One region of the Streptomyces taklimakanensis genome, then DNA from elsewhere that is predicted to be linked to it. Evidence: riboswitches for the same ligand, from Rfam matches in the RefSeq annotation. Region 1 holds a riboswitch; each other region holds the start of a gene.
What was found. Region 1 has a riboswitch for cyclic di-AMP ahead of F0L17_RS28100 (M23 family metallopeptidase). Riboswitches for the same ligand answer to the same signal wherever they lie in the genome.
Positions count from the first base shown of each region.

Region 1 (7,731 bases):
AGATCGACCGCCATCTGGGGATCGCCGACCTGGTGGTGCTCAACAAGGCGGACCGGGTCGGCGACGCCGAGCGGGCCGCGCTGACGGACGAACTGCGGCGGCTGTGCCGGGGCGCCCCCGTCGTCCCCGCCGTCCACGGGCGCGTCGATCCCGAGCTGCTGTTCGACCGGCAGGAGCGGAGGGACGACGGGAACGGCTTCCGGCAGCTCTCCCTCGAGGACGTGTGGGCCGAGGTGCGGGAGGCCGAACACGGCCGCGGCGACGGCGGGCACGACGGACATCCGCACACCGCTTACCAGAGCGTGGAGTTCACCACGGACGAGCCCATGGACCCGCGGCGGCTCATGGACTTCCTCGACGGCAGGCCCGACGGCCTGTACCGGATCAAGGGCTTCGTGCACTTCGGGGTGCCCGGCCACCGGGAGAGGTTCGGGGTACACGCCGTCGGCCGCTTCCTGCGCTTCGACCCCGGTCCGTGGGGGCCCGGGGAGCCGCGCCTGACCCGGCTGGTGCTGATCGGTTCCGGCATCGACGCGGAGGCCGTGCGGAAGGAACTGGCGTCCTGCACGGCGGCCGGCGCGCCCGAGGACGCCGGCCCCGACAGCATGTGGGGAGTCCTGCGCTACGTGTGGAGCAGCGGGGACGTCGGTGACACGGCCTGGGACCCCCTTCCGTGAGCGCGTCCTGCCCACGGACACCACCGCGTCGAGCGGTCGCTCGACTTCCGGTCGAAAGGGCCCGACTCGCCGCGTGAACGACCGCGGCGAGTCGGGCCCTTCCGTCACACCGGCCCGGCGACCACCGAGACGGGCTTGGCCAGCGGAGTCCCCGAGCCGTCACGGCGCGGATCGGGCTCCGGCAACTCGACCGGCGAGCCCTTGGCGTCCGCCGCGCGGGCGGGGGCGGCGCCCGCCCAGGCGAAGACGAGACAGTCCTCGCCCTTGAGGAAGCGCTGGCAGCGGACCCCGCCCGTGGCCCGGCCCTTGCGCGGATACTGGTCGAACGGTGTCAGTTTGGCCGTGCCCGGTGCGTCCACCAGCGTGCCGCGCGAGCCCGCGACGGTGAACACCGCGGCGTCGGAGGCCGGGTCGACGGCGGTGAAGGAGATCACCTTCGCGCCCTGGCCGAGTTTGACGCCCGCCACGCCGCCCGCCGGGCGGCCCTGCGGCCTCACCTGCCCGGCCGGGAAGCGCAACAACTGGGCCTCGTCGGTGACGAAGACCAGGTCCTCCTCGCCGGTGCGCAGCTCCACCGCCCCCACGATCCGGTCGCCCTCCTTGAGGGTGATGACCTCCAACTCGTCCTTGTTGGCCGGGTAGTCGGGCGTCACCCGTTTGACCACGCCCTGTTCGGTGCCGAGCGCCAGCCCCGGCGACGACTCGTCCAAAGTGGCCAGGCAGAGCAGTTCCTCGCCCTCCCGCAGGGAGAGGAACTCCGTGTACCGCGCGCCGCCCGCCAGGTTCGGCGGGGAGTTCTCCGGCAGCTGCGGCAGGTCGATGACGGACAACCGCAGCAGACGCCCCGCGGAGGTCACCGCTCCCACCTCGCCCCGCGCCGTGGCCGGAACGGCCGAGACGACCACGTCGTGCTTGCGGCGCTTGGCGTCGGCGTCGAAGACCGGATCGCCGCTCGCGGTGCGGGCCAGCAGCCCCGTGGAGGACAGCAGCACCCGGCACGGGTCGTCCGCGACCTGGAGCGGTACGGCCGCCACCGGAACGTCCGCCGAGGACAGCAACCGGGTGCGGCGCGGGGTGCCGTACTTCTTGGCGACGACGGCCAGTTCGGAGGAGACCAGCTTCCGCAGCTCGGCGTCGGACTCCAGGATGCGCGTCAGCTCCTCGATCTCGGCCTTGAGCCGGTCGCGCTCCTCCTCCAGCTCCAGGCGGTCGAACTTCGTCAACCGGCGCAGCGGTGTGTCGAGGATGTACTGCGTCTGGATCTCGGAGAGCCCGAAGCGCTCGATCAGCCGCTCCTTGGCCTGCGCGGCGTTCTCGCTGGACCGAATGATGCGGATGACCTCGTCGATGTCGATCAGCGCCACCAACAGGCCCTCGACCAGGTGCAGCCTGTCCCGCCGCTTGCCGCGCCGGAACTCGCTGCGCCGCCGGACCACCTCGAAGCGGTGGTCGACGTAGACCTCCAGCAGCTCCTTCAGGCCCAGCGTCAGGGGCTGTCCGTCGACCAGGGCCACGTTGTTGATGCCGAAGGACTCCTCCATCGGCGTCAGCTTGTAGAGCTGCTCCAGCACGGCCTCGGGGTTGAAGCCGTTCTTGATCTCGACGACCAGGCGCAGCCCGTGCTCGCGGTCGGTGAGGTCCTTGACGTCGGCGATGCCCTGCACCTTCTTGCCGTTGACCAGGTCCTTGATCTTGGAGATGACCTTCTCCGGGCCGACGTTGAAGGGCAGTTCGGTGACGACCAGGCCCTTGCGTCGCGCGGTCACGTTCTCCACGGAGACCGTGGCGCGGACCTTGAAGGTGCCGCGACCCTTGGCGTAGGCGTCCCTGATGCCCTCCAGACCGACGATCCGACCGCCGGTGGGCAGGTCGGGACCCGGCACGAAGCGCATCAGCGTCTCCAGGTCCGCGCCGGGGTGCTTGATCAGGTGCCGGGCGGCGGCGATCACCTCGCCCAGATTGTGCGGGGGCATGTTGGTGGCCATGCCGACCGCGATGCCCGAAGCGCCGTTGACCAGCAGGTTCGGGTAGGCGGACGGCAGTACGGCGGGCTCGGACTCGCTGCCGTCGTAGTTGGGCACGAAGTCGACGGTGTCCTCGTCGATCGACTCCACCATCAGGCCGGCCGCCGGAGTCGAGCGGCACTCGGTGTAGCGCATCGCCGCCGGCGGGTCGTCGTTGCCCAGGGAGCCGAAGTTGCCGTGCCCGTCCACCAGCGGCAGCCGCATCGAGAACGGCTGCGCCATGCGGACCAGCGCGTCGTAGATGGCGCTGTCACCGTGCGGGTGGAGCTTGCCCATCACCTCGCCGACGACGCGCGCGCACTTGACGAACGAGCGCTCGGGCCGCAGTCCCATCTCGTGCATCTGGTACAGGATCCGCCGGTGCACCGGCTTGAGGCCGTCGCGCGCGTCGGGCAGGGCGCGCGAGTAGATCACCGAGTAGGCGTACTCCAGGAAGGAGCCCTGCATCTCGTCGACGACGTCGATGTCGAGGATGCGTTCCTCGAACTCTCCCCCCGAGGGCGGGGTCTTCGTGCTGCGGCGGGCCATCGCGGCTGCGACTCCTTCGGTGCTACGGGTCGGTATTTCGTTCGGTGCTCGGGCGTTCCGGCTCGTCGGCGCGGGTGGGTGGTGCCCGCGCGCCCTTACGGAGGGCGGCGAACGAACGGTGCCCATTGTGGACCTCGGCTCTGACAGCCGGGTCCCCGCCCCGAACCGTACGGGAACTTCGCGCTTTGTCCGGTCGCTTGCATACAGTGACCACACACGCGTTGTGAGGACGCGCCCGCGATCGCGATCGAAGGGACTCCCTGCCCATGGCTCACACGGCCTCGCCCCCGCCCACCGCGGGTGGCCTGACAGCGACCGAACACCGCCTGACCAACGGCCTGCGCGTGGTGCTCTCCGAGGACCACCAGACGCCGGTGGCCGCGGTGTGCCTGTGGTACGACGTCGGATCGCGCCACGAGGTCGAGGGTCGGACCGGGCTGGCGCACCTCTTCGAGCACCTGATGTTCCAGGGGTCGGCCCAGGTGAAGGGGAACGGCCACTTCGAACTGGTGCAGGGCGCCGGGGGCTCGCTCAACGGCACCACCAGCTTCGAGCGCACCAACTACTTCGAGACGATGCCCGCCCACCAGCTGGAACTGGCGCTGTGGCTGGAGGCCGACCGCATGGGGTCGCTGCTGGCCGCCCTGGACGAGGAGTCCATGGAGAACCAGCGCGACGTGGTGAAGAACGAGCGCCGCCAGCGGTACGACAACGTGCCCTACGGAACGGCCTTCGAGCGGCTGACGGCGATGGTCTACCCCGAGGGGCACCCGTACCACCACACCCCGATCGGCTCCATGGCGGACCTGGACGCGGCCACCCTGGAGGACGCCCGGGACTTCTTCCGCACCTACTACGCGCCGAACAACGCCGTGCTGGCGGTGGTCGGCGACATCGACCCCGAACGGACGCTCGCCTGGATCGAGCGGTACTTCGGATCCATCCCCTCCCACGACGGCAAGCGGCCGCCGCGCGACGGCACCCTGCCGGACGTCATCGGCGAGGAGATCAGGCAGACCCTCCACGAGGAGGTGCCCTCCCGCGCCCTGATGGCCGCCTACCGGCTGCCGCACGACGGCACCCGCGAGGCCGACGCCGCCGACCTGGCGCTGACGGTGCTCGGCGGTGGCGAGTCCTCCCGCCTCCACAACCGGCTGGTCCGCCGTGACCGCACCGCCGTCACCGCCGGCTTCGGCATGTTGCGGCTGGCGGGCGCGCCCTCGATGGGCTGGCTGGACGTGAAGACCTCCGGCGACGCGGAGATCGCCGCCATCGAGACCGCCGTCGACGAGGAGTTGGCCCGCTTCGCCGCCGAGGGGCCCACCCCCGAGGAGATGGAGCGCGCCCAGGCCCTGCTGGAGCGCGAGTGGCTGGACCGGCTGGCCACGGTCGGTGGTCGCGCCGACGAGCTGTGCCGTTACGCCGTGCTCTTCGGCGACCCCCAGCTCGCCCTGACCGCCGTGGAGCGGGTGCTCCAGGTCACCGCCGACGAGGTGCGCGAGGTGGCCGCCGCCCGCCTGCGCCCCGACAACCGCGCGGTGCTGGTCTACGAGCCCACGCAGGGGACCGCGCCGGACACCGCGGCCGAGATGGCCGACGGTGCCACCGTCTCCGACACCGCCGCCCACGACGATCAGGAGGCCGCTCAGTGAGCGACGCCACTGCCCAGCCCGCCACCGACCAGCCCCGAAACGGCGTCTCGATGGAGTTCCACCCCCAACCCCGCGGCGGCGAGCCCAGGCCGTGGGCGTTCCCGGCCCCCGAGCGCGGTGAGCTGCCCAACGGGCTGACCGTGCTGCGCTGTCACCGTCCCGGTCAGAAGGTCGTGGCCGTCGAGGTCAACCTCGCGGCACCGCTGGACGCCGAGCCCCGGGCCCAGGAGGGCGTGGCCGCGATCATGGCCCGGGCGCTGAGCGAGGGCACCGACCGGCACAGCGCCGAGGAGTTCGCCGCCGAGCTGGAGCGCTGTGGCGCCACCCTGGACGCGCACGCCGACCACCCCGGGCTGCGGGTCTCCCTGGAGGTCCCGGCCTCCCGGCTGACCCGGGCGCTCGGCCTGCTCACCGACGCGCTGCGCGCCCCCGCCTTCGCGACGGGCGAGATCGAGCGGCTGGTGCGCAACCGCCTGGACGAGATCCCGCACGAGCTGGCCAATCCCGCCCGCCGGGCGGCCATCGCGCTCTCCGCGGAGCTGTTCCCGTCCGACTCGCGGCTCTCCCGCCCCCGGCAGGGCGCGCGGGAGACGATCGAGCGCGTCGACGCCGCCGCGGTGCGCGCCTTCTACGAGGCGCATGTGCGTCCTTCGACGGCCACCGTCGTGATCGTGGGCGATTTCACGGGCATCGACCTGGACAAGGCGCTCGCCGACACCCTCGGTGGCTGGTCGGGCACCGAGGCCGGCCCCCGGCCCATGCCGCCGATCACCGCGGACGACACCGGCCGGGTGATCGTCGTGGACCGGCCCGGGGCGGTGCAGACGCAGTTGCTCGTCGGCCGGGTCGGCCCGGACCGCCACGATCGCGTCTGGCCCGCTCAGGTACTGGGGACCTACTGCCTGGGCGGCACCCTGACCTCCCGCCTGGACCGGGTGCTGCGCGAGGAGAAGGGCTACACCTACGGGGTGCGGGCGTACGCGCAGGTGCTGCGCTCCTCCTCGGAGGGCACCGGCGCGTCCCTGCTGGTGATCAACGGATCGGTGGCCACCGATGTGACGGGGCCCGCACTGGAGGACCTGTGGCGGGTGCTGCGCACCCTCGCGGAGGAGGGGCTCACCGACGCCGAGCGCGACACGGCCGTGCAGAACCTGGTGGGCGTCGCTCCGCTGCGGTACGAGACGGCGGCCGCCGTCGCGGGGACTCTGGCCGACCAGGTGGAGCAGCACCTGCCGGACGACTACCAGGCGCGGCTGTACGCCCGTCTCGCCGAGACGGGGACCGTGGAGGCCACGGCCGCGGCGGTGGCGGCCTTCCCGGCGGACCGTCTGGTGACGGTCCTGGTGGGAGACGCGTCACAGATCGCCGATCCGGTGCGGGAGCTGGGCATCGGAGAGGTGACCGTCGTCACGGACTAGCGGCCGTCGGCCGCCCCCGGTCGATCCCAACAGCGAAGGCCCTTGGTGTGGTTGTCACATCAAGGGCCTTCCTTATGTCCGCTTTGAGGCCATTCAGGGCGAGGTCCCTGTGGCATGAGCTACAAACGACCGGATTTGCTTGCTAGCTCAAATTTGTCCGTTTAGCGTCGATCTCGTTGCTCGTCAGAAGCGACCGCGGACCGCGGCCGACGGCAACCATCGCCGAATCCCCGTCGAGGGGAGCCGGGGACCCACCCTTCCGCGAGGGATGCGGAAGGAGGCCCTCTTCCGAGGCATCCGGGGTGAATCGGGCCTGCCCGCCCGTAGGAGACCTTCCTGCTCCGAACCCGTCAGCTAACCCGGTAGGCGACACGGAAGGAAAGGAGCACGCCGCTCATGGCGTTCACCCGTGCCACCGCGCAGCTCACCGAGAAGCTGAACGACACGCTGACCCGGGCCACCGGGAAGCTCACCGAGACCACCGAGGCCCTCGTCGAGAAGCACCGCCACGCCGGTCGGGCCACCCGTGCCCGCGTCGGCCTCGCCGGCGCCGCCGCCCTCGCCGCCACCGGTGTGGTCGGCGCCGTCGCCACCCCCGCCATCGCCGCCCCCGAGGGAGGCTCCGGCACCTACGCCCTGGGCTTCGTCCAGGCCGCCGCCTCCGGCGACACGATCGCCGACGAGATCAAGGCGCAGGCGCAGGCCCAGCAGCGCGTCGCCGACGCCGCGCGCAAGGCCGCAGAAGCCGAGAAGGCCGCAGAAGCCGAGAAGGCCGCCGAGGCGGAGAAGGCCGCCGAGGAGCGCGCCGCCAAGGCAGCCAAGGCCGAGAAGGCCGCCGAGGAGCGCGCCGCCAAGGCCGCCGACGACCGCGCCGAGCGCTCCGCGGAGCGTCGTTCCGCCTCCGGGTACGTCGACCCGGTCGCGGGCGTGGACACCACCACCACCTACAAGCAGGCCGGTTCCTCCTGGTCCTCCGGCAAGCACAGCGGCATCGACTTCCCGGCCAACACCGGCACCGCCGTGCGGTCCGTGGGCCCGGGCACCGTGGTGACCGTCGGCTGGGGCGGCGCGTACGGCAACCAGATCGTCATCCGCCACGACGACGGCAAGTACACCCAGTACGCCCACCTGTCGGCCACGAAGGTCTCGCCCGGCCAGAAGGTCGACGGCGGTCAGCGGATCGGCTCGGTCGGTTCCACCGGCAACAGCACCGGACCGCACCTGCACTTCGAGGCCCGCACCGGCGCGTACTACGGCTCGGACTTCAACCCCATCACCTACCTGGCCTCCAAGGGCGTCGACGTGTGACGCACGCCCCTCGGGCGGGAATCCGGCCGCGCGTCCCCTCCGGGGGGCGCGCGGCCGTGTGTTTCACGCCTCTTTCCGATGGGGCATCGGAAAACCCGTGCCGGTGGAATACAGTTCCACTCTG
Region 1 covers NZ_WIXO01000001.1:4,521,842-4,529,572, forward strand. Annotated here, with positions in the region: gene F0L17_RS20040 (CobW family GTP-binding protein) at 1-677, shown strand, start outside; gene F0L17_RS20045 (DNA gyrase/topoisomerase IV subunit A) at 782-3,229, opposite strand; gene F0L17_RS20050 (M16 family metallopeptidase) at 3,496-4,881, shown strand; gene F0L17_RS20055 (M16 family metallopeptidase) at 4,932-6,299, shown strand; cyclic di-AMP (ydaO/yuaA leader) riboswitch at 6,510-6,683, shown strand; gene F0L17_RS28100 (M23 family metallopeptidase) at 6,696-7,607, shown strand.

Region 2 (7,731 bases), 1.8 Mb from region 1:
ACGCCGAGTACCTCACGCGGGGGCAGGGCCTTCTCCTGGGCGCCGGCCTCGGCAGCGGCGGACGCTCCGAGGCCGACGCGTCCCTGCCTCCCGGCTCCACCCTCCTGCTCTACACCGACGGCCTGGTCGAGGTCCCCGGCACCGATCTGGACACCGGTCTGGGCCGTCTCCGTCACCACGCGGCCGTTCTCGCCCGCCGTCCCCTGGACGAGTTCTGCGACCAGGTCCTCACCCGCATGTCCTCCGGCAGCACCGACGACATCGCCATCCTCGCCCTGCGCGTCCCCGGTTGAGCCCGCCCGGGCCCCGGTGACGGCCCATTGAGGCTCCGGTACCGGGGCGGGGTGTGGCGTGTCCACGGCTCCACCGCCGGCGCCGCGGGCGGTGGCTAGGCCGGGACGCGGGTGCTGCGGATCGGGGCCCCGGCACGGTGGAGGCCGGCGAGTACCTGCCGGTAGGAGGTGATCAGCCCGGTCTCCAGGTAGGGCACTCCCAACTCCTCGCAGTGGCGGCGGACGATGGGCTGTGCCTTGCGCAGGTTGGGGCTGGGCATGCTCGGGAACAGGTGGTGCTCGATCTGGTGGTTCAGTCCGCCCAGCATGACGTCGGTGAACCGGCCGCCGCGCACGTTGCGTGAAGTGAGCACCTGACGGCGCAGGAAGTCCGGCCGGTCCTCGCCGGTCAGGATCGGCATGCCCTTGTGGTTGGGGGCGAAGATGGAGCCGAGGTAGACGCCGAACAACCCCTGGTGGACGGCGAGGAAGGCGATCGCCATGCCGAGGGGCAGCACCAGGAACAACGCGGTCAGGTAGACCGCGAAGTGCCCGAACAGCAGCGCGCCCTCCAGCACGCGGTTCTTCAGGGAGCGGTTCGCCAGCGCCCGCGCGCTCGCCACGTGCAGGTTGAAGCCCTCCAGTGTGAGCAGCGGGAAGAACAGGAAAGCCTGCCGGCGGCCGATCAGGCGGGGCAGCCCCTTGGCGGCGCGGGCCTGGTCCTGGGACCAGACCAGCAGATCGGGGGCGATGTCGGGGTCGAGCCCCTCGTGGTTGGGGTTGGCGTGGTGGCGGGTGTGCTTGTCCTGCCACCACCCGTAGCCCATTCCGATGCAGGCCCCGGCGATCCGCCCGGCCGTCTCGCTGGGCCCGCGCAGACGGAACACCTGGCGGTGGGCCACGTCGTGGGCGACCAGGGCGACCTGGCCGAAGGCCAGGGCGAGGAAGGCGGCTACCGCCAGGGTCCACCAACTGGGGCCGACGAGCACGAAGGCGACCCAGCCGGCGGCGTAGAGCGCGGCCACCACCGTGATCCGAATCGCGTAGTAGCCGGGGCGGCGGTCCATGAGGCCGGCGTCGGCGATCTTCTTCGACAGCCGGGCGAAGTCGCTGCCGGGCGTGCGTGGGGAGGGAGAGGGGGAGGTGGTGTGCGTGGTCATGGTGATGGGTCTTCCTCACGGCTGGGGGGGGGGCGGGGCCGGGGGCACGGTTCTTCCTCGCCCGCCCGGTCTTCGGTTCCGGGCGGCGGCGTGGACATCCGACCGGTCCCGCTCCTCCTCGACGGCGCGGACCATCACCGTTTACCCCTCGTGAGACCCTTCCAACAGGCTTCGACGGTGTACGACCGACGAAGGGGGGCCACGCGTGTCCGTCCTTCACCGGTACGGACCGCTGTCGGGAGCGGGGAGCCGGTCGGAGGCCTTCCGCCGACGGTCGTTCCCGTTCCGCACCACGGCAGGTGGGGGACGAGCGGTCTCCCGTGGGCGGTCGGACGCGGGACGCCCGGAGCCGGGGCGGGTTCCGGACGGCCGGACGGCCGGACGGCCGTTCGAGCCGTCAGCCCGGCCCGCCGGGGCCCGGAGCCGGAGGCGGGCCCTCCCCGGCCTCCGGGTGCGCCGGACCGGCACCGGTGTCGACGAGGATCTGTGCGGCCCGGTCGGTGTTGTCGGCCCGGACCGCTCGGGCCATCGCCGCGCGCGCGGCGTCGGGAGCCGTCCGCGGCGGGACCACCAGCAGGGAGAAGTGATCACGGTTGCCGCGGGTGACGAGGATCGTGTCGTCGCCGACGGGGAACGAGTCGATGTGGACGACCCGGTCCTCGACGACCAGCCGTGTCGGGAGGTCCTCCCAGGCGTCGGCGTCCAGGCCGACGCGGACGACGGGGCCGATGTGCTCGCTCAGCGCGGCGATCAGGCCGGGCAGTTCGGCTCCGACGCGGCGGGAACGCGGCCACCACGCGCCGTCGAGGACTCCCTGGCGGGAGTGGACCGTCTCAAGCCGCAGGAGGGCCGTCCCGGGTTTCACGGCCCGGTGGGCGGTGTCGGGCAGGAGCCCGGCCGGTTGGGCGTCGTGGTCGGTCATGGCGTGTCCGCCCGTCCTGTGGAGGGCTCGGAGCTTCCACGGTTCCTCCCGGCACCGTCGAAGTCGGTGCGGGATTCCGCCGCTGACTCCACGGTACTCGCGCATCGGTGGAGGGATCCGTTGGCGGGGCTCGGACGAGGGGCCCGAGGACGCGCCGGCGGGAGGGGCGGAGCACCGGGGACGCGTCGCGCACCTGCCCCACGCGGATGCCGTTCCCGGCGAGTGGCGCGACACCGGGCGGTCGGGGGGACCGAGCCCGGAGGCGGGTCCGCGCCACGGTCGCGGCCGGCGGCCCCGCGTCGATCGGTGCGCGCGCCTCCCGGCCACCGACCCGTCCCACCCCGCCGGCCGGTGCGGACCGCTGGTGATCCCCCGAAGACGGCAGGCGCGACAGCCGCTCGGCCGACGTTCGTCGCGTCCGTGGCGGCCGGGGCGGTCGGTGTACTGTCCGGCGGGACGGGGAAGCGTCGCGGCGGGGAACACGGCGCGGGGCGGGGAGGCGAAGGGTGGAACGGCGATGAGCGGGTCACGGGCCCGGACACCCGGGGAGGCGGACGGGCGGCTGCGGCGACGTCTGGGGACCACCGACGCGGTGGTGATCGGTCTGGGGTCGATGATCGGCGCCGGGGTCTTCGCGGCCTTCGCGCCCGCCGCGCGCGCGGCGGGCTCCGGGCTGCTGCCGGGCCTGGCGCTGGCGGCGGTCGTGGCGTACTGCAACGCGACCTCCTCGGCCCGGTTGGCCGCCCGCCACCCGCAGTCCGGCGGCACCTACGTCTACGGCCGCGAGCGACTGGGCGAGTTCTGGGGCTACCTGGCGGGCTGGGGCTTCGTGGTCGGCAAGACCGCCTCGTGCGCGGCGATGGCCCTGACGGTGGGCCTGTACGCGTGGCCGGAGCACGCCCGTGCCGTCGCGGTCGCCGCCGTCGTGGCGCTGACCGCCGTCAACTACGCCGGGGTACGGAAGGCGGTCCGGCTGACCCGCGCGATCGTGGCGGTCGTCCTGGCGGTGCTGGCCGCCGTCGTGGTCGCCTGCCTGACCTCCGGCGAGGCGGACGCGGCCCGGCTGGAGATCGGTTCGGACGTCACCGTCGCGGGTGTCCTCCAGGCCGCCGGTCTGCTGTTCTTCGCCTTCGCCGGGTACGCGCGGATCGCCACGCTGGGGGAGGAGGTACGCGATCCGGAGCGCACGATCCCCCGAGCGATCCCCCTGGCGCTGGGCATCACCCTGGTCGTGTACGCCGCCGTGGCCGTGGCAGCGCTGGCCGCGCTCGGCCCCGGCGGACTGGCCGGAGCGGACGCGCCGCTGGCCGACGCCGCGCGGGCGGCGGGGGTGCCGGAACTGGCGCCGGTGGTGCGGGTCGGGGCGGCGGTGGCCGCGCTGGGCTCGCTGCTGGCGCTGATCCTCGGGGTGTCGCGCACCACCCTGGCCATGGCCCGCGACCGTCACCTGCCGCCCGCGCTGTCCGCCGTCCACCCCCGCACCGGGGTGCCGCACCGCGCCGAACTGGTCGTCGGCGCGGTGGTGGCCGTGGTGGCGGCGACCGCGGACGTGCGCGGCGCGATCGGCTTCTCCTCCTTCGGGGTGCTGACCTACTACGCGATCGCCAACGCCTCCGCCCGGACGCTCACCTCCGCCGAGGGACGTCCGCCGCGGGTCGTCCCCGTCGTCGGGCTGGTCGGGTGCGCGGTGCTGGCCCTCGCGCTGCCGGCCGCGTCGGTCGTCGCCGGGTGCGCGGTGCTGGCCGTCGGTGCCGCCGTGTACGGGGTGCGGCGCGGACTCGCCGGACGCCGGTAGGCCCGGAGCCGGGTCGGGCCGGGTCGGGTCGGGCGGGGTCGGGCCGGGTCGGGTGGGCGGACCGTGGCCGCGGTCGTCCGTACGGCGTTGATCGACTCGCCGGACGGTCGCGGGAGGGGCAGATTGGAGAGGTGCGCGGCGAGGGACAGCGGGAGACGGGCGGCGGCAGGGAGCGCTTCCGCGCCGTTCCCGTGCTCGGGCGCCCGCCGTGGCTGCTTCCCCTGCTGCTGCTCCTGACCGGTCTGTTCACCAACCTGCTGACCCCGCCCAACGTGTTGATCGAGGCGACGTTCTCCGCCGCTCCCCTGATCGCGGCGGCCCTGTGGACGTTCCGCGGCACGGTGGCCACGGCGGTGGCGTCGGCGCTCACCTCCTGCGTCCTGCTGTTGTGGGCGGACCGGGTTCCGGCGATGGAGACCACGCTGCGGCTGTCGACGACCGTCACCGTCGGTCTGCTGGCCGTCGCCGTCAACCGCGTCGTGGAGCGCAGCGACACCCGCGCGGCCACGGCCCGGGGCATCGCCGAGGCCGTCCAACTGGCCGTGCTGCCCGCCCCGCCCGACCGGATCGGGGACCTGAGAATCGCGGCACGCTACGAGACGGCGCATCTCGACACCCGGATCGGCGGGGACCTGTACTGCGTGCAGCGGACGCCGTACGGGATCCGGGCGCTGGTGGGCGACGTCAGGGGCAGCGGGCTGGGGGCGGTCACCGTCGTCACCGTCGTGCTCGGCGCCTTCCGGGAGGCGGCCGGGACCGAGCCGGAGCTGTCGGACGTCGCGGACCGGGTGGAGCGCTCCCTGGAACGGGAGCGGGAGCGGGGGCTGTGGAGAGACGACGAGGGCAACCGGGAGGGGTTCGTCACCGCCGTCCTGGTCGAGGTGTCGGAGGGCGACGGTCCGAGGGAGGTGCGGGTCGTCAACCGGGGGCATCCGCCTCCCCTGCTGCTGCCTCCCGGCGGCGGCTCGGTGCGGGCGCTGGAACCGGACGCGTACGGGTTGCCGCTGGGACTGGGGAGGCTGGGGGACGGTACGGGCGGCTCCGTCGCCGTGGCGCCGTTCCCACCGGGAGCCCTGCTGCTGGTCCACACCGACGGGCTGACCGAGGCACGTGACGCGGCGGGTGCCTTCTACGATCCGGTGCCCTGGTTGCGCGGCCGCCGCTTCCCCGGCCCGGACGCCCTCCTGGACGGGCTCCTGGCGGAGGTCCACGCGCACACGGCCGGGGGGCAGGACGACGACATGGCGCTGTTGGCGGTCATGCGCGATCCGGATCCGCCACCCACCGGGTGATGACCGTCCGTGTCCGCGACACCTCCCTCCGCATAACAAATGAGGCACCGTCAGATAAGAGCGTTGTTCTCTCCCTCGGGAAAGTGGCGGCCAACTCGCCCGAATTGAGGGGGAAATGGCCTGTTAGGTCCCCCCGGAAATTACCCACGCTTTGAAGGGGAGACTTGGAAACCGGCGCGCTCCTCTATTAACGTTCGATAACGCAGCGCGGTCGTCACTGTCGCCGAAGGAGGCGACACCGTGCGCCGTCGCCGAATTCCGAAGGCGCTGCCCCGCCGATCGCGGGGCCGCGTCCAGGGAACCGGGGAACCACCTCTTGGGGTGAATCGGACCGCCGGGCGTGCCCGTGCGGCTCCGTAGGAGACCTTCCTGCTCCGAACCCGTCAGCTAACCCGGTAGGCGAGAAGGAAGGAAAGGAGAGCGCCTCCGTGGCGTCCAGCAGTCCGGCCCCCGAGGCCCCCGAGGTCTCGTACGATCCGCACACCGCCACCTTCGCCCCGTTCGGTCCGGCCGGCGACGAGGACCGACAGGTGTGGAATCCCACCGAGGAATCCGTCCGCCCGGTCCGGGGTCGACACCGCGTGGTCAAGCAGCGCAACGGCATGGCGCGCAGCGGAGCCGTCCTGGGCGTCGGCATGATCGCGGCGGTCGGCGCGGGCGGCATCGCCACCGCCAAGGAGAAGGCCCCCGCCCCCATCTCCCTGCCCGACCTGGGCGAGGTGGCCGAGAACATCCCCGGTGTCGGCGGGCTCATAACGGAGTCCGACAAGGGCTCCGGCCCCGATGCCGAGCCCGGCACCGAGTCCGACGCTCCCTTCGGCGACTTCGGCGACACCCTCGCCCAGGCCGGTCCGGACACCGGTGACGCCGGTGCCACCACCACCCTGAGCTCGGACCCCGGCGAGGCGCTGCGGGCCCGGATCCTCCAGCAGGCCGACCGGCAGCAGTCGAACGCCGCCCAGGCGGCGGTCGAGGCCGCCGCCGAGCAGGCCGCGGAGAAGGCGGCCGAGGAGGCCGCGGACAAGGCCGCGAAGGAGGAGGCCGAGCGCAAGCGCAAGGCCGCCGAGGAGGCGGCCCGCAAGGCCGAGGCCGAGCGCCTGGCCAAGCTCGCGGCCGGCTACACCCTTCCGCTCACCTCCTATCAGCTCACCTCCCACTTCGGCGCCTCCGGTTCGATGTGGGCCAACAACCACACCGGCCTGGACTTCGCCGCCCCGACCGGCACCCCCGTCAAGGCGGTGCACAGCGGCGAGATCGTCGAGGCGGGCTGGGCCGGCTCCTACGGCTACCGCGTCGTCCTCAGGCTCGACGACGGCACCGAGATCTGGTACTGCCACCTGTCCTCGATGACGGTGACCAGCGGCAAGGTGACCACCGGCGACGTCATCGGCCGCGTCGGCTCCACCGGCAACTCCACCGGCGCGCACCTCCACCTGGAGGTCCGTCCCGGCGGCGGCGCCCCGATCGACCCGCTGGCCTGGCTGCGCGACAAGGGCCAGTCCATCTGACCAGCCCCGGACGGGCCGTCGCCGCCGTCCGGCCCGGCCCGGACCGGAAGCCTCCGATCCTCCGGTCCCCGTTCCCGGCCGCCGCCTCGCACACCGTCGACGCACGTCGGCCGACCACAGGAGGGGACGAGGCGGCGTCCGGGTCCGTCCGGCCGCCGGACGGACCCTCGTTCCCGGCACCGTTCCCGGCACCGCTCCCGGTCCGGCCCCGAACCCCGGCGGCCCTGGTGGACCACCCCCCGACGCCAGGGCCGCCGGTTCCCGCCGCGCCCCGACCCATGACCCGGCGCCGCGCGTGGTAACCGTCTCCCATGACCGACACACCTCGCACGTCCCGCACGTCCCACGCCCCCCGCGCCTCCGACACGCCGGGCCCGCCCGGCACGAGCGGTGCTCCGCGCAGGATCGGCGGCCTCACCGTCTCCCCCCTCGCTCTGGGCGGGAGCGTCTTCGGCTGGACGGCGGACGAGCGGCAGTCCTTCGCCGTTCTGGACGCCTACACCGAGGCCGGCGGCACCTTCGTCGACACCGCCGACTCCTACTCGGCCTGGGCCGAGGGCAACAGCGGCGGCGAGTCGGAGACCGTGATCGGCCGCTGGCTGGCCGCGCGCGGCAACCGCGACGACGTCGTCATCGCCACCAAGGTCGGCTCCCACCCCGACCGCAGGGGACTGTCGGCCGCCACCATCAAGGCCGCGGCCGAGGACTCCCTGCGCCGCCTGGGCACCGACCACATCGACCTCTACTACACCCACCGCGACGACGAGTCGGTCGAGGTGGAG
Region 2 covers NZ_WIXO01000001.1:2,713,761-2,721,491, reverse strand. Annotated here, with positions in the region: gene F0L17_RS11815 (SpoIIE family protein phosphatase) at 1-293, shown strand, start outside; gene F0L17_RS11810 (fatty acid desaturase family protein) at 389-1,432, opposite strand; gene F0L17_RS11805 (DUF5994 family protein) at 1,830-2,354, opposite strand; gene F0L17_RS11800 (APC family permease) at 2,872-4,149, shown strand; gene F0L17_RS11795 (PP2C family protein-serine/threonine phosphatase) at 4,281-5,441, shown strand; cyclic di-AMP (ydaO/yuaA leader) riboswitch at 5,717-5,857, shown strand; gene F0L17_RS11790 (peptidoglycan DD-metalloendopeptidase family protein) at 5,870-6,949, shown strand; gene F0L17_RS11785 (aldo/keto reductase) at 7,261-7,731, shown strand, end outside.
Region 2: it holds a riboswitch for cyclic di-AMP, as region 1 does, so the genes downstream of both, F0L17_RS11790 (peptidoglycan DD-metalloendopeptidase family protein) here and F0L17_RS28100 (M23 family metallopeptidase) in region 1, are expected to answer to the same signal.

Region 3 (7,731 bases), 1.0 Mb from region 1:
GCCGACCGGCCGCCGCAGCACCTGCTCGTCCAGCACCATCCACAGGCGCGGGGCGTCGTCCTTGGCCAGGAGCCGCTGCCGCCCCATCCGCAGCGCGACCCGGCGGTCGAGTTCCTCCTCGTCCGCGCCGGGGAAGCCGGTGCGCAACAGGGCGCGGGCGTAGTCCTCGGTCTGGAGCAGGCCGGGGACACAGTGCGGTTCGTAGGAGCGGATGAGGCTCGCTTCGCTCTCCAGGCTCACGTAGAGGCTGAACCAGTCGGGCAGGACACTGCGGAAGCGGTGCCACCAACCGGGTCTGTTCGCCTTCTCCACCAGGGCGAGGAAGGCGTCGACCTCGTCCTTCTCGACGCCGTAGCTCTCCAGCAGGGCCTTGACGTACAGGGGGCGGAGACCGACCTCGGCCTTCTCCATGCGTCGGACGGTGGAGGTGGTGACGCTCAGCACCCTGGCGGCTGCCTCGAACGACCATCCGGCTCGTTCCCGCAGGTCACGCAGGCGCAACCCAAGGACGATCTGTCCCACGGTCGGTGCCGACCGGGACTCGCCCATGACCTCTCCTTCCCCACCTGTGCCTCACAGGCAGAGCAGTGTGCCACGAGCCGGGCGGCGCGGCCAGACCGACTCCGGTGAAGCAGTCAGAATGACAATCGAACCTTGCAATTTGCAGAACTCTTCTTGCCTTTTGCGGACACCAACGAGCATAGTAGCCGGGTGATCCAGTTCACGACGCGGCCGCACCGGCGTCGAACCGCCCCGGCACGCGGGCCCTCGCCCCTTCTCCCCCGCGAGGCCCGCCTCCTCACCGTCCCCGTCTGCCGCGGCGCGCTGCTGGACCCGGCGACCGATCGACCGACGCTCTCGAGCGTCGGTCCTCCCCACGGCGCCGACGACGGACGCGGGGCGCCGCCCTCGGCGCCCTCCGGCGTACGAAAGGCGAGCCACTGATGGCTCTTCTCCCCCGTTCCACGCACCTGGTCCCCACCCTGTCGGCCGTACCCGTCCCACGCTCCCCGCACCGGGCCGAGTTCGAGGTGCCGGCCCAGCGCTCCTCCGTCGGCGTGGCACGGCGCCTGCTCACGGAGTGGTTGCGTCGCTGGCACTGCCCCCCGGACGTCGTCGACACCGCGCAACTGGTCGTCTCCGAGTTCGTCACCAACGCGGTGGTCCACACCGTCAGCGACCGGATCGGGTGCTGTCTCCTGCGAGGCGAGCACCGGCTGCGTATAGAGGTGCGCGACCAGGGCACCGGAGCGCTCGGGCTCGCGGCGCGCTCGGCCGACGTGGAGGCGACCAACGGACGCGGCCTCCAGCTCGTGGACACCCTCGCCGACGCCTGGGGCGATGTCCCCGTCTCCCGGGCACAGGGGCGTGTGGTCTGGGCGGAGCTACGGCTGACCGACGCCTGACGGGAGCCGGGCGGCGTCCCGTCACACGACCGCTCGGCCCCGCGCCGCGACCGCCGCCACCGGCTACTCGGCGGCGGGCACGTCCGGAGGCGTGCCGTGCCAGACCGTGGTGATGTTGCAGAACTCACGGATGCCGTGGCCCGACAGCTCACGACCGTAGCCGGAGCGCTTCACTCCGCCGAAGGGCATCGCCGGATGGGACGCGGTCATGCCGTTGAAGTAGACACCGCCGGCCCTCAGGTCCCGCACACACCGCTCCTGCTCCGCCCGATCCCGCGTCCAGACGTTGGAGCTCAGGCCGAAGTCGGTGTCGTTGGCCACCTCGATCGCCTCGTCCAGGTCCGCCACGCGGTAGAGGGTGGCCACCGGCCCGAAGGTCTCCTCCCGGTGGATCCGCATCCCGGGCGCGACGTCCGCCAGGACGGTCGGTTCGTAGAACCAGCCCGCCGGATGGCTCGCCGGCCGACGTCCACCGCACAGCACCGTCGCGCCGCGCTCGCGGGCGTCCTCGACCAGCTCCTCCAGATCGGCCCGGCCCCGCTCGCTGGAGAGCGGCCCGATCTCGGTGGACTCGTCCATCGGGTCGCCGACCCTCAGCGCCCGCATGCCGTCGGTGAAGAGCCGGGCGAACTCGTCGTACACGTCCCGGTGCACGATGAAGCGCTTGGCGGCGATGCAGGACTGGCCGTTGTTCTGGGTGCGCGCGGTCACCGCGACCTCGGCCGCCTTCTCCAGGTCCGCCGAGGGCAGGACGAGGAACGGGTCGCTGCCGCCCAGCTCCAGGACGGTCTTCTTGATCTCGTCGCCGGCGACCGAGGCGACGGAGCGCCCGGCGGGTTCGCTGCCGGTGAGCGTCGCGGCGGCCACGCGCGGATCGCGCAGAACGCCCTCGACCTCCCCGGATCCGATCAGCAGGGTCTGGAAGCATCCCTCCGGATATCCGGCGTGGCGGAAGAGTTCCTCCAGGTACAGGGCGGTGCGCGGCACGTTGGAGGCGTGCTTGAGCAGACCGGTGTTGCCCGCCATCAGGGCGGGCGCGGCGAACCGGATCACCTGCCAGAGGGGGAAGTTCCACGGCATCACCGCCAGCACCGGGCCCAGCGGGCGGTAGCGCACGTAGGCGGCGGTGCCACCGCTGTCCTCGACGTCCCCCTGCGAGGGGTACTCGTCGGCCAGCAGTTCCTCGGCGCGCTCGGCGTACCAGCGCATCGCCTTCACGCACTTGGCGACCTCGGCTCGGGCCGCGGTGACGGGCTTGCCCATCTCGGTGGTCACGGTCCGGGCGATGTCGTCCCGGTCCTTCTCCAGCTTGTCGGCCGCCCGACGCATCAGGTCGGCGCGCTCGGCGAAGCCGGTGGTGCGGTACTCCTCGAAGGCGGCGCGGGCACGCTCCAGCCGCTTCCCGACCTCCTCCGCGTCCATGGCCTCGAAGGTCTCCAGCGTCTCCCCGGTCGCCGGGTTGGTGGTCGAGATGGGCATGGGGTCCCTCCTTGGGGTGGTGGAGGCCGCGCGGCCGCTCCGGGAACGGGACGCTCGGCGGCCGCTCCGACCGTTCCTTACGTCCGCGAGCCCGCGTACCCGCGCGCGGCGCTCTCAGTCGGCCCTCCCGACCGACCGTGCCCGACGTGCCGGCGCGGCGGCGGGCGGAGGCCCGGCACCGCGCCGGGCGCCGCGGCCCCACCGCCGGAGTCGGACGGTCAGCGCCGGGCGAGCCTCAACCGCACCTCCACCTCCTGGTCCCCGGAGATCCGGGGCTCGGCCGTCACGTCGTAGAGGCCGGCCAGCGCGTCCTGCACCTGCCGTACCGCGTCGGGGCTGCCGCTGAGGTCGGCCTCGACCGCCTCGCTCAGCTCCGGCGCCTCTTCCACCTCGCCGTGCGTACGGACGTCGACCGTCCCCATCCAGAACTTCGTTCCGCCTTTTCCGCCCTCCTCCCCGGCTCCCCGCCGACCGTTCCCCACCTGGGGGGAACGGGGAAAGAGCGACCCGAGGGCGGTGAAGACGGCATCGGCGTCCGCCGCGGTGCAGTGGGGCAGCTCGATCTCGACCTGGCACACGTCCTGTCCACCGGTCTGCGCGGTCTGTCCGTTCTGTTCAGTGCTCATAGCCCCACCTGTACCCCGGCGCGGGCGATGGTCACAGCCCGTTCGGGCCTGTCGCGAGAACGGTCCCGCGCGTCCGTCGGTCCCGTGGGTGCGACCAACGGCCTTGTTAGGCTCCCCCCATGGACACGACGGCCCACGACGCCGCACCCGCCCGGTTGAGGAACGCCCCGATCTGGCTGATGTCACAGGTGACGGCACACGCCCACCGCCTGGTGTGGGAGGCCTTCGCCGCCACCGACGACCGTCGCTACCACTACGCCCTGCTCGCCGCCCTGGAGGAGTACGGTCCGGCCAGCCAGGCCGCGCTGGGGCGTCGCTGCGGCATCGACCGCAGCGACGTCGTCGCCGCGCTCAACGAACTGGCCGACCGCGGCCTGGTCACCCGCTCCCCGGACTCGGCGGACCGGCGGCGCAACATCGTCTCCGTCACTCCCGAGGGCCGACGGCACCTGGAGTGGCTCGACGGGGCGCTGGGCCGGGTGCAGGACGAGCTGCTCGCCGGGATCTCCACCGACGAGCGCGAGCACCTCGTGCGGCTGCTGCACCGGGTCCTGGCACACCACGCGCCCCGCCGGGCGGAGTGAGGGAGCCGGACGTCGGTCACTCCCCGCCGCGGTGGAGCCGGAGGGTCGCCTCCCCGTCCGGCCCCACGTACGGCTCCTTGACGCGGGGCTCCACCGGCGGCTCCCACCAGGACGGCGGATCGCTCGGTTCGCCGACGGACCGCGCGCACGCCCAAACGTGTCCGGGCGTCGGGGTCTCGGGCGGCCCGCAGGAGCCCTCCGCCGGGGCGGGCGAGGACTCCTCCCCCAGTGGGACGTACTCGCTCCAGCCGTGGCGCTCGACGCCCTTGTCGATGTCGGCGTTCAACACCCAGGTGGCTCCGGCACCCCCCACCGTGAGCACCGCCCACCCCAGGATCAGGAGCGGACCGGCTCTCCGCCTCCCCTTCCCCGGCGGCTCCGCCTCGTCCCTCTCGTCCGTCCCCACGTTCCACCTCCTCGGTCCCCCGCCCTCGCGACGGGGCACACACCACCCTAGGAGTCGCCGCCGAGCGACCGCATGATCTCGGCCTCCCGCTCCGGCGCCAGACCGACACGGGACCGGCCGACGCGCGGCGGCACGCCACCCTCCGGTCCGCGCATCCAGTCCCAGGTGTCGGCCACCGTCTCGGCCACCGGACGGCAGCGCAGTCCCGCCGCCACCGCTCTGGAGACGTCTCCCCGGTGCATGCCGTCGTGGAACTCGCCCGGCGGGGTCCACACCGGCAGGTCCGTCCACGGCTCCACCCCGGCGGCCAGGATCGCCTCGGGAGCGGTCCAGCGCAGCTCGGCGCGGGAACCGGTGACGCGCACGCAGTTCTCCAGCAACGCGCCCATGGTGGTGTGACCGGGAGGACTCACCAGGTTGTACGGGCCACCGAGCCCGCGCGCGACAGCGTCCAGCGTCCAGCCGGCGAGGTCGCGGGCGTCCACGTACTGCAGGGGGAGAGCGCGGGGGCCGGGGGCCAGGACCTCTCCGCCGCGCGCGACGCGGGACAGCCACCACGGCAGCCGCCCGACGTTCTCGTACGGGCCGAGAATCAATCCCGCACGCACCAACAGGCCGCGGTCGCCGAAGGTCTCCGAGGTGGCCAGTTCCCCACCCCGTTTGGCCCGCGCGTAGTCGGCGTCGTCGGTGTCGTCGGACGATCCGTCGACCAGCGGGCCTCCCTCGTCGGTACCGGCCGCGGGCGGGAAGAGGTACACCGAGCGGCTGGAGACGTAGGCGTAGTGCCCGACATGCGGCTCCAGCAGCGCGGCGGCGGTGCGGACCGCGGAGGGCGCCCCGCTCCAGGTGTCGACCGCGGCGTCCCAGCCCCCGTCGGCCGCCGCCCGCTCCAACGCGGCCAGGCCGGCACGGCCCTCGGTGCGGTCGCCGTGCAGGGCGGTGACACCGCGGGGCGCGGGATGTCGCCCCCGGTGGAGGACCGTCACGTCCCAACCGCGCTCGATCGCCTCCTCGACGACCGCGCGTCCGACGAACTCCGTTCCACCCAGCACCAGAAGTCTCATGGGGACGAGCCTTCCCGCCGGCCGGTGGCGGGGGAAGGACTTCACGCCCTCGGCGGAATCGCCGGGAGCCGAACCGGAATCGTGCGAACCGGGTCGGGCCGGGCCCGGTGGGGCCCGACCCGACCCGGTGTCACCTCACGCGCCCGTACCGCACGTTCTTGGTCCAGATCCTCTCCTTGCGGACGGTCTTGCCCGGCTTCGGGGAGTGCCAGACCCGGCCGCCGCCGGCGTAGATGCCGACGTGGTAGACGCTGCCGCCGGAGTGGAAGAAGACCAGGTCGCCCTTCCTGCGGGTCGTGACGGAGATCCGCTTGGAGCGGTTGTACTGGGCCGCCGCGGTGCGCGGCAGTTTCTTGCCCGCCTTCTTGTAGGAGTACTGGATGAGTCCCGAGCAGTCGAACCGGCTGGGGCCCGCGGCCCCGTACTGGTAGGGCGACCCCTTTTTGGAGGCCGCGACCCTGAGCGCCTTGTTCGCGGGAGTGGCCGCTTCCGCGTCGGGCGTGGCCGACGGGATCAGTGTCGTACCCGCCAGGGTGACGGCGGTGACGGCGGTGGTGATGCCCGCTCGGGACAACCGTCCCGTTATGGGTGTGTGCGCAGACATGAGCGAACCCTTCGTCATGCGCCTGCGAAAGATGACCTGTCGGGTTCGGGCCGGCGAAGTTGCCCGGCCACCTGATGTGGCTTCACCCCAAGGACCGCGTCGTGCGACGCGATCCGCCGTGCTCGGGTCTCCCGCTCCTGCCGTGTCGTCGTCTCGGTCCGGACTCGCCCGGGCGGCGGCAGGATTCGGCGTCCGCCCGGGCGGCCCCGCCCTTCGACGGGGTCTTGCGGTCTTCTACGGATAGTGCGTCACCATCGGCCCGAATCGGGCGATCACGGATCCTTTGTGAACATGCTCACTCGGGTCTCCGGACGGTGGGGACCGCCCCCTCGGGAGGGTCCCCGTGCCTGGAAGACCGCGCTGACCAGCGACGGTTGAGGGTCGTTCAGCATTCCACGACCTGGGGGGAGGCATCGCCGCGCGCCACGGACGCCGCCGCGATCACCCCGAATGGCCGCCGCCGTGTCGGGTGATCGCGGCGGGTCGCGCAACGGTGCGGCGGCGCGTCCGGGAGGTCCCGGCGAGGGGCCTGCCGAACGGGCCCGCGGGGCCCGGGGATCAGCGGATGTGCACACCCGAGATCGTGCGGGCGATGACCAACCGCTGGATCTCGCTGGTGCCCTCGAAGATCGAGTAGATCGCGGCGTCCCGGTGCATGCGCTCCACCGGGTACTCCCGGGTGAAACCGTTGCCGCCGAGGATCTGCATCGCCTGGGCCGTGACGGTCTTGGCCGTCTCCCCGGCGAAGAGCTTGGACATCGATCCCTCGGCGGCCTCGAAGGGCCGGCCCGCGGCCGCCATCCAGGAGGCCCGCCACACCAGCATCCGGGCGGCGTCGATGCGGGTGCGCATGTCGGCGAGCTGGAAGGCGATGCCCTGGTTGTCGATGATCGGGCGGCCGAACTGCACCCGGGTCCCGGCGTACTCCAGGGCGACCTCGTACGCGGCGCGCGCGATGCCGACGGCCTGGGCGCCCACGGCCGGACGGGACGCCTCGAAGGTGGCCATCGCGGCGTTCCCCACGCTCCCCCTGCCTCCGGCGGAGGGCGCCCCCGCGCCGCCCTTCCCGGCTCGTTCGCGGGCGCGGGCCAGACGCTCGTCCAGCTTCTCCTTGCCGCCCAGCAGGCAGTGACCGGGGATCCGGACGTCGTCCAGGACGACCTCGGCGGTGTGGGAGGCGCGGATGCCGTGCTTCTTGAACTTCTGTCCCTGGAAGAGGCCGGGGGTGTTCGGCGGGACGACGAAGGAGGCGTGTCCCCTGGAACCGAGTGCGGGGTCGACGACGGCGACGACGACGTGGACGTTCGCGATGCCGCCGTTGGTCGCCCAGGTCTTGGTGCCGTTGAGCACCCACTCGTCCTTGGCCTCGTCGTAGACCGCGCGGGTGCGCATCGCGGAGACGTCCGATCCGGCGTCGGGCTCGGAGGAGCAGAAGGCCGCGACCTTGACGTCGTCGGCGTCGCCGTACATCTGCGGGATCCAGGTGCCGATCTGCTCCTCGGTGCCGTTGGCGAGCACGCCGACGGCCGCCAGGGCGGTGCCGACGATCGACAGGCCGATGC
Region 3 covers NZ_WIXO01000001.1:5,562,855-5,570,585, reverse strand. Annotated here, with positions in the region: gene F0L17_RS24540 (helix-turn-helix domain-containing protein) at 1-549, opposite strand, end outside; gene F0L17_RS24535 (ATP-binding protein) at 945-1,406, shown strand; gene F0L17_RS24530 (NADP-dependent succinic semialdehyde dehydrogenase) at 1,470-2,885, opposite strand; gene F0L17_RS24525 (hypothetical protein) at 3,104-3,511, opposite strand; gene F0L17_RS24520 (MarR family winged helix-turn-helix transcriptional regulator) at 3,631-4,095, shown strand; gene F0L17_RS24515 (hypothetical protein) at 4,112-4,501, opposite strand; gene F0L17_RS24510 (NAD-dependent epimerase/dehydratase family protein) at 4,549-5,565, opposite strand; gene F0L17_RS24505 (C40 family peptidase) at 5,696-6,169, opposite strand; cyclic di-AMP (ydaO/yuaA leader) riboswitch at 6,174-6,330, opposite strand; gene F0L17_RS24500 (acyl-CoA dehydrogenase family protein) at 6,728-7,731, opposite strand, start outside.
Region 3: it holds a riboswitch for cyclic di-AMP, as region 1 does, so the genes downstream of both, F0L17_RS24505 (C40 family peptidase) here and F0L17_RS28100 (M23 family metallopeptidase) in region 1, are expected to answer to the same signal.

Region 4 (7,731 bases), 800 kb from region 1:
CTCGATGCGCAGCGAGCCGGCCTTGTCGATCACCGCGGACTTCTCGGTGGAGCGGAAGTCGTCGACGCCCATGGTCGCGACGTTCGTCTTGGACTCGGGGGTCCAGGCGCCCATGCGGTGCGGGTGGGCCTTGGCGTAGTTCTTCACCGAGGCGGGGGCGCGGCGGTCGGAGTTGCCCTCGCGCAGCACCGGGTTGACGGCGCTGCCCTTGACCTTGTCGTAACGGGCGCGGATCTCGCGCTCCTCGTCGGTCCTGGGGTCGTCCGGGTAGTTCGGCAGGGCGTAGCCCTGCTCCTGCAGCTCGGCGATGGCGGCCTTCAGCTGGGGGATCGAGGCCGAGATGTTGGGCAGCTTGATGATGTTGGCGCCGGGGGTCTTGGCCAGCTCGCCGAGTTCGGAGAGCGCGTCGTCGATCCGCTGCTCCTCCTTGAGGTACTCGGGGAAGACCGCGATGATCCGGCCCGCCAGGGAGATGTCACGGCTCTCCACGGCGACACCGGCCTTGGAGGCGTAGGCCTTGATCACCGGCAGGAACGAATGGGTCGCCAGGGCCGGGGCCTCGTCGGTGTGTGTGTAGATGATGGTCGAGTCAGTCACCGTGTGCTCCGCTCCACGTCTGCAACATTGCTCGACATCAAGATATCCCGTTGCCGGCCCTTCCCCTAAAGGACCCTGCCCCTCCGGATCCTCCCGTGCGTCCGCCGGTTCCTCCGGAGGCCGCTTGGCCGTCCCGAGCGGCACGAGGAGGGCGCCGCGAGGGGAGTCGCCCGGGGAACGGGGGCTCTCCCCTCACCCGGCCGTCGCTCCGGAACCGCCCGGCGCGGGGCGGTCCCGAAGCGACGGCGAGGGGCCCGGATCAGTACGGACCGTTGACGTTGTCGATCGAGCCGTAGCGGTCGGCCGCGTAGTTGCAGGCCGCCACGATGTTGGCCACCGGGTCGTACTGGCTGTTGGCCGTGCCCGGGACGTGGTAGGCGTCGAAGGTCGGCTTGATGACCTGGAGCAGGCCGATGGAGGGGGTGCCGCGCTGGGCGTTGATGTCCCAGTTGTTGACCGCGTTCGGGTCACCGCCCGACTCGCGCATGATGTTGCGGTGGATCCCCTCGTAGCTGCCGGGGATGCCGTTGGCCCGCATGATGTCCAGGGCCTCGCGGATCCAGCCGTCCAGGGTGTCCGGGTAGTCCTGCTCGGACTGCTGCGCGGTCCGCTCGTCCTGTGTGGCGGTGCGGGCCCGGGTGCGCTCCGAGCGGTCGGCGCGGTCAGTGTCGGCCCGCCGGGCGTCCAGGGTGAGCTCCTGGCCGGGGAAGATCAGGTGCGGGTTGCCGCCCACGGTCTCCCGGTTGGCCTCGTAGACGGCCTCCCAGCCGCCCTCGACGCCGTGGTCGGTGGCGATCCGGTGCAGGGTGTCGCCGCTGACGACGGTGTGGGAGTCCGCGGCCGCGGACTTCCCGTCCCGGCCGTCCTTCCCGATCACGGTGGCGGACCCCGTCTGCGGGGCGGTGGCGTTGTCGGGCGTTCCGGTGTCCTGACCGAGGCCGGCCGCGGGCCCGCAGGTGGGCCAGGCTCCCGGACCCTGGAGGTCGAGCAGGTTCTCGGCGACGGCGATCTGCTCGTCCTTGCCGGCGAGGTCGGCGCGCGGAGCGTACTCGGTGCCGCCGGCGGCCTCCCAGCTGGACTGCGAGAACTGCAGTCCGCCGTGGTAGCCGTTTCCGGTGTTGATGGACCAGTTGCCGCCGCTCTCGCACTCGGCGACCTTCTCCCACACGGAGACGGAGGCCGCGTTGGCGCTTCCCGCGGCGACCATCGGGGCCGCGATTCCCGCGCCGCCGGCCGCGGCGACCAGGGAAATGCGGGAGAATTGACGGGAAATCAGGGTCTTGCTCGGACGACGGTGGCGACCACGAGACATGGGTGTGAGTCCTCTCCCACGCCTGCGGAGTTAGCTGTCGGATTCGGGCCGGAGCAGCCCGGCCTTTCCCCGGTGCGCCAGGGCACCCGGAGACAAGGCTTCACCCCAAGCCGGACCGCCAAAAAGACGTGCGGTCGCGGCACTTACTCGGTTTCCCCGCTCCTGCCGCGGTCGGCTGCGCTCTCTCCACCGGCCGGGCGGCAGGACTCGGCGTCCCGGTGGTGGAGCCTCCGCGATGCCGCGGAGGCGAGGACACATAAACACAGGCAATTCACAGAGACAAGGCGCCGAGCGACCGGATTCCCTCCCCTTGTCACCGAGACGCGGATTTCGACCACCGTACGCACAGGATCTTCACCGTTTCCCGACCCCTCGAAAGGACCGAGGGACGGTCAGATCTCCGTGCGGGGCGGGGAGTCCGAGACGCGGAGGATTTCGATCTCCCAGGGCGCGCGCACCGGGGCGGCACGGATGTGACTCCGGGCACACCATCGAGAAAGACCCGCCTTTACATCGCCCCATTCCAGGCTTAACAGCTTTACCGCCCAGGAAAGAGCAAGCGGACCGATTCCCCGAATTCCGGCGGGCCCGCGCCACACGACCGGGAGGCCCCGCGCCGCACACGAGGAGCCCTGCCCCCCGGGGTCCCGAGGCCCTCGGCCGACACGCCGCCCCGCGGATCGAGCACCCGGCCCGCCCGCTCCGGCGTGGGACCCTCGACCTCCTCCTCGACTCGGGCACGGAAGGGAACGCCGGGGAGCGGCACGGGAACGCCGCTCCCCGCCGATCGGCGCGCGGGGCCTTCCCCGAGGGTCCCTACGCTCCCGGCCCGGGCGCCTTCCTCGCCACATAGACGGTGTTGGTCGCCGCTTCCCGTCGAAAGGGACTGTCGAAGCCCACGACGTGGGCTTCCGCCGTGGCGAAGACCTCCGTGAGCACGGCGGTGAACGGCTCGTCCGGCGGGTCGTCGGACCACAGGGCGAAGACGCCGCCGGGGTGGAGGTGTTCGGCCAGCGAGCGCATCCCGGCCTCCTCGTAGAACGGTGCGTGACTCGGGTGCAGCACGTGGCGCGGCGAGTGGTCGACGTCCAGCAGGACCGCGTGGAACCGACGCCCCGGCCGCCCGGGGTCCAGCCCGCCGGCGCCGCCGGCCATCGCGAAGAAGTCGCCGTGGACGAGTCGGCAGCGCCGGTCCGACACCAGCCGCGCGCCCAGCGGCACCCGTTTCTCCTCGTGCCACCGGATGACGTCGGGGAGGGCGTCGACGACGATCAGCGAGCGCACCCGCGCGTCCTCCAGCGCGGCCCGGGCGGTGTACCCGAGGCCGAGTCCGCCCACCGCGACGTCCAGGCCGGTGCCGTCGTCCGGGAGCGCCGCCAGACCGAGCCGGGCCAGTTCCGTCTCACCGGCCGTGAAGAGGCTGGACATGAGGAACTCGTCGCCGAGCTTGACCTCGTACACGTCCTCGCCGGTCACCGGGTCCCGTCGGCGTCGCAGACTGATGTCGCCCATCGGGGTGGGGCGCCAGTCGATCTCCTCGAAACGCAGGCTCATGTGTTCGCTCCCGATGTCGGCGGCGGGCGTCGGAGAAGTCGGAGAAGGGAGCCGGTCAGGCGTCGATGACCACGGGGATGATCATCGGCTTGCGGCGGTAGGTGCGGAAGGCCCAGGAGGCCACGGCACGGGCGATGAGCTGTTCGAGCTGGTGCGCCTCGCCGACTCCCTCCTCGGCCGCGCGGGCCAGAACCTTCTCGATCACCGGGACGACCGGTTCGAAGGTCGCCTCGTCGTGGACGAAGCCCCGGGCCAGGAAGTCGGGGGGCTCGGCCAGCGCCCCGGTGTCGGCGTCGACGATGGCGACGACCGTCACCACCCCCTCGGCCGCGAGGGTGAGCCGGTCCTTCAGGGACGCCTCGGTGGCACCCCCGACCTCCGTGCCGTCGACGTAGACGTTGCCCGCGGGCACCTTGCCGGTGACGGCGGCACGCCCGTCGACGAGGTCGACGACGACGCCGTCCTCGGCGATGACGACCCGGTCGGGGTCGACGCCGGTGCGCACGGCCAGGTCGGCGTTGGCCTTGAGGTGCTTGAACTCGCCGTGCACCGGCATGACGTTGCGGGGCTTGACGATGTTGTAGCAGTAGACCAGCTCGCCGGCGCTGGCGTGCCCCGAGACGTGCACCTTGGCGTTGCCCTTGTGGACGACGTTCGCGCCCCACCGGGTCAACCCGTTGATCACCCGGTAGATGGCGCTCTCGTTGCCGGGAATGAGGGAGCTGGCCATCAGCACCGTGTCGCCCTTGCCGACGCGGATCATGTGGTCGCGGTTGGCCATGCGCGACAGCGCCGCCATCGGCTCCCCCTGCGACCCGGTGCACACCAGCGCGACCCGGTCGTCGGGCAGCTTCTCCAGCTCCTTCATCCCGACCACCAGACCGGACGGGACCTTCAGGTACCCCAGCTCACGGGCGATGCCCATGTTGCGGACCATCGAGCGCCCCACGAAGGCGACCTTGCGGCCGTAGGCGTGGGCCGCGTCCAGCACCTGCTGGATGCGGTGCACGTGGCTGGCGAAGCTGGAGACGATGACCCGCCGGGGCGCGGTGCGCATCACCTGCTCGATCGCGGGGCTCAGATCGACCTCGGAGGTGGTGAAGCCGGGCACCTCGGCGTTGGTGGAGTCGGTGAGGAACAGGTCGACGCCCTCCTCGCCGAGCCGGGCGAAGGCCCGCAGGTCGGTGATGCGGCCGTCCAGCGGGAACTGGTCCATCTTGAAGTCGCCGGTGTGCAGCACGAGGCCGGCGCCGGTGCGGAGGGCGACGGCGAGCCCGTCGGGGATGGAGTGGTTGACCGCGACGAACTCGCAGTCGAAGGGGCCGAAGCCCCGACGGTCGCCCTCGCGCACCCGTACCGTGCGCGGCTTGATGCCGTGTTCCTTGAGCTTGGCCTCCAGGAACGCCAGCGTCAGCCTGGACCCGACCACGGGGATGTCCGCCCGCTCGCGCAGCAGGTAGGGCACGCCTCCGATGTGGTCCTCGTGGCCGTGGGTGAGCACCACGGCCACCACGTCGTCCAGGCGATCGCGGATGGAGGTGAAGTCCGGCAGGATCACGTCCACACCGGGCTGGTTCTCCTCGGGGAACAACACGCCACAGTCGACGATCAGCAGCTTGCCACCGTACTCGAAGACGGTCATGTTGCGGCCGATCTCTCCCAGACCGCCCAGGGCGACGACCCGCAGCCCTCCTTCGGGCAGGGCGGGGGGAGACTTCAAATCAGGGTGCGGATGGCTCATACCCGGACGCTACCGGAGAGCCACGGGATCGCTCCATCGACCCATCGACCAGCGGGTTCGCGTCACCTGCCCGAGACCGGCCGCGGGCCGCGCGGGTCCCGCCACGGCAGGGCACGGCGAACGCGGCGCCGTTGGTGTCGCGTCGTGATCGTTCAGTCGTGGGCGGCGAGTCTGCCGCGGAGGGTGGCGGCGAAGTCCTCGGCGGCCATCAGCCGGGCGCGCAGCGTCTCGCAGCGGGCGTCGGCGACCCTGCGGTAGGCGTCCAGGCGTTCGCGCAGCCGCTCGCGCTCGGCCTCCGCCAGGGATCCGGCATCCGAGAGCCGGTCGGTGATGGACAGCAGGTCGCGCATCTCCTCCAGGGAGAAGTCCAACGGCTTCATCCGGCGCACCACCATCAGCCGGTCCACGTCGGCGGCGGTGTAGAGCCGGAAGCCGCCCTTGGTGCGGGCGGAGGGGACCACCAGGCCGACCTCCTCGTAGTGCCGGATGGTGCGCAGCGACAGGCCCGTCCGCTCGGCCACCTCACCGATCCGCATCCGCCGCTCGTCCGTCACTGCCGCGTCCCCTCTGCCATCCGAACGGTTTTCGGATCCGTAACCCCCAACCCTACCGGGTGAGGCGAATCACAAGCTCCCGCGCGCGGTTCACCTGGGATTCACAGGACCACGGCCGCAACCATCCCTCACGTCAGGGTAGAGTTTGTTCCCGGACGGAACACCGCCCCGACTGCCTCGGCACCAGTCCCCACACCGGCGCACCGGACCGATCGGCGCGTTTCGCGCGGCCCGTGCGTACACCAGGGGCGGGTCCGAAGCCTCCGACGAGGTTCCGAGCGAGGCGCGTGGCCACGCACGCCCGGACGGCCTCGGTTGCTCCGGCGCCGTGCTCGTCGGCGGGGCCGGCCCGCCCCGACCTCAAGCGCGCCGTCACCCCGTTCCTGATCGGCACCGCCATCGAGTGGTACGGCAACCCACCCGATCGAAGTTCGGACCCGCGGTCCTCCCGCTGCTGGCCCTACGAAGTCAGCACCGGCCCGGCGGTCGATCGGCCCCGGCCTCGCGGCAAGCCGGCCAAAGCCGTGCCCCGGTGCGCCACGTCCCCCGAGAAACGCCGCCAGCACGGCCCGTTTCATCACCGAAAAGGATCTTCCCCGCGGGTGCCGCGTACGCGGGGAGCACGCGAGCAGGAGTCGCATCGCGGCGGCCGATCAGGGGCCATCCCCGCGGGTGCGGGGAGCACACCGAGCGGCCTGCGGTTCCATCCGCCGGAACCGCGATTTCCGAGCAGACTCAAAGAGTCCGGCATAGCCGCCATACGGCGCATATCACCCACGGCTCGTCACCTTGTTCTCGCTCCGGGAAGCATCCTATGCGCTGCACTTCCCCAGAGGCCGCGGCGTTCCCTGGCGGGTCCGCAGTCGGCGGGAACGGCACAGCAGCACGAACGGGCACTCGGCCATACGCCCTTGGGGGCTCGGATCGAAGCTGCGTCGGGCGCAGCGGCGGACGACCACCGAGATGGTGCCCGGTCCGCACGCCGGGCACCGATGCAGCCCGTCGGCCGTGGCTCGCGAGTCGCCGGGGTGCGACGGTGTCCGGTCTGTGGCTCATGCCGGAGTTCTACGCGACGTAGCCGGCATCGAACCAGCACGGGAGTCGGCGCCGCGCCTTCGAACCACATCCGAGCAGGGCGACCCGGACACCCTCCCGTCCGGCCCGGTCGGACCCCTCGCGGGAACGTCGGCCGCGTGCCTCCCTGCGGCATGGCGGGAGCGCGCACTCCGGCCCACGAAACTGTGGTGTCCCACCACATACGCCCGTGACCTGCGCGTTCCTACGGTGTGGCGGCACACGAACGTCCCCGCGAACGCCAGGAAGTGGTGCCGATGTCCTCCCCCGCGGCCGCTCCGCCGGCCCCCTCCAGTCTCAAGCGTGTCGTCACCGCGTCCCTGATCGGGACCACCATCGAGTGGTACGACTTCTTCCTCTACGGGTCGGCCGCCGCGCTCGTCTTCGACAAACTGTTCTTCCCCGGTTCCGATCCGCTGGTGGGCACTCTGTTGGCCTTCCTGACGTACGCCGTCGGCTTCGTCGCCCGCCCGGTGGGCGCGCTGGTGTTCGGCCACTACGGCGACCGGCTCGGTCGCAAGCGGCTGCTGGTGGTCAGTCTGCTGATGATGGGCGGCGCCACCTTCGCCATCGGGTTGCTGCCCACCCACGCCCAGATCGGCTCCCTGGCGGCGGTCCTGCTGACCATGCTGCGGTTGGTACAGGGCTTCGCGCTCGGCGGCGAGTGGGGCGGCGCGGTGCTGCTGGTCTCGGAGCACGGCGACGCGCGCAGGCGCGGCTACTGGGCGTCGTGGCCGCAGACCGGCGCGCCCGCGGGGCAGTTGCTGGCCACCGCCGTGCTGGCGGTGCTCACCGCGGTGCTGCCCGACCCGGCCTTCGAGTCCTGGGGGTGGCGGGTGCCGTTCCTGCTCTCCGGGGTGCTGGTGCTGCTCGGCCTGTGGATCCGGCTGTCGGTGGAC
Region 4 covers NZ_WIXO01000001.1:5,320,615-5,328,345, reverse strand. Annotated here, with positions in the region: gene F0L17_RS23455 (NADP-dependent isocitrate dehydrogenase) at 1-597, opposite strand, end outside; gene F0L17_RS23450 (transglycosylase family protein) at 857-1,804, opposite strand; cyclic di-AMP (ydaO/yuaA leader) riboswitch at 1,916-2,095, opposite strand; gene F0L17_RS23445 (spermidine synthase family protein) at 2,726-3,463, opposite strand; gene F0L17_RS23440 (ribonuclease J) at 3,519-5,204, opposite strand; gene F0L17_RS23435 (MerR family transcriptional regulator) at 5,357-5,758, opposite strand; gene F0L17_RS23430 (MFS transporter) at 7,090-7,731, shown strand, end outside.
Region 4: it holds a riboswitch for cyclic di-AMP, as region 1 does, so the genes downstream of both, F0L17_RS23450 (transglycosylase family protein) here and F0L17_RS28100 (M23 family metallopeptidase) in region 1, are expected to answer to the same signal.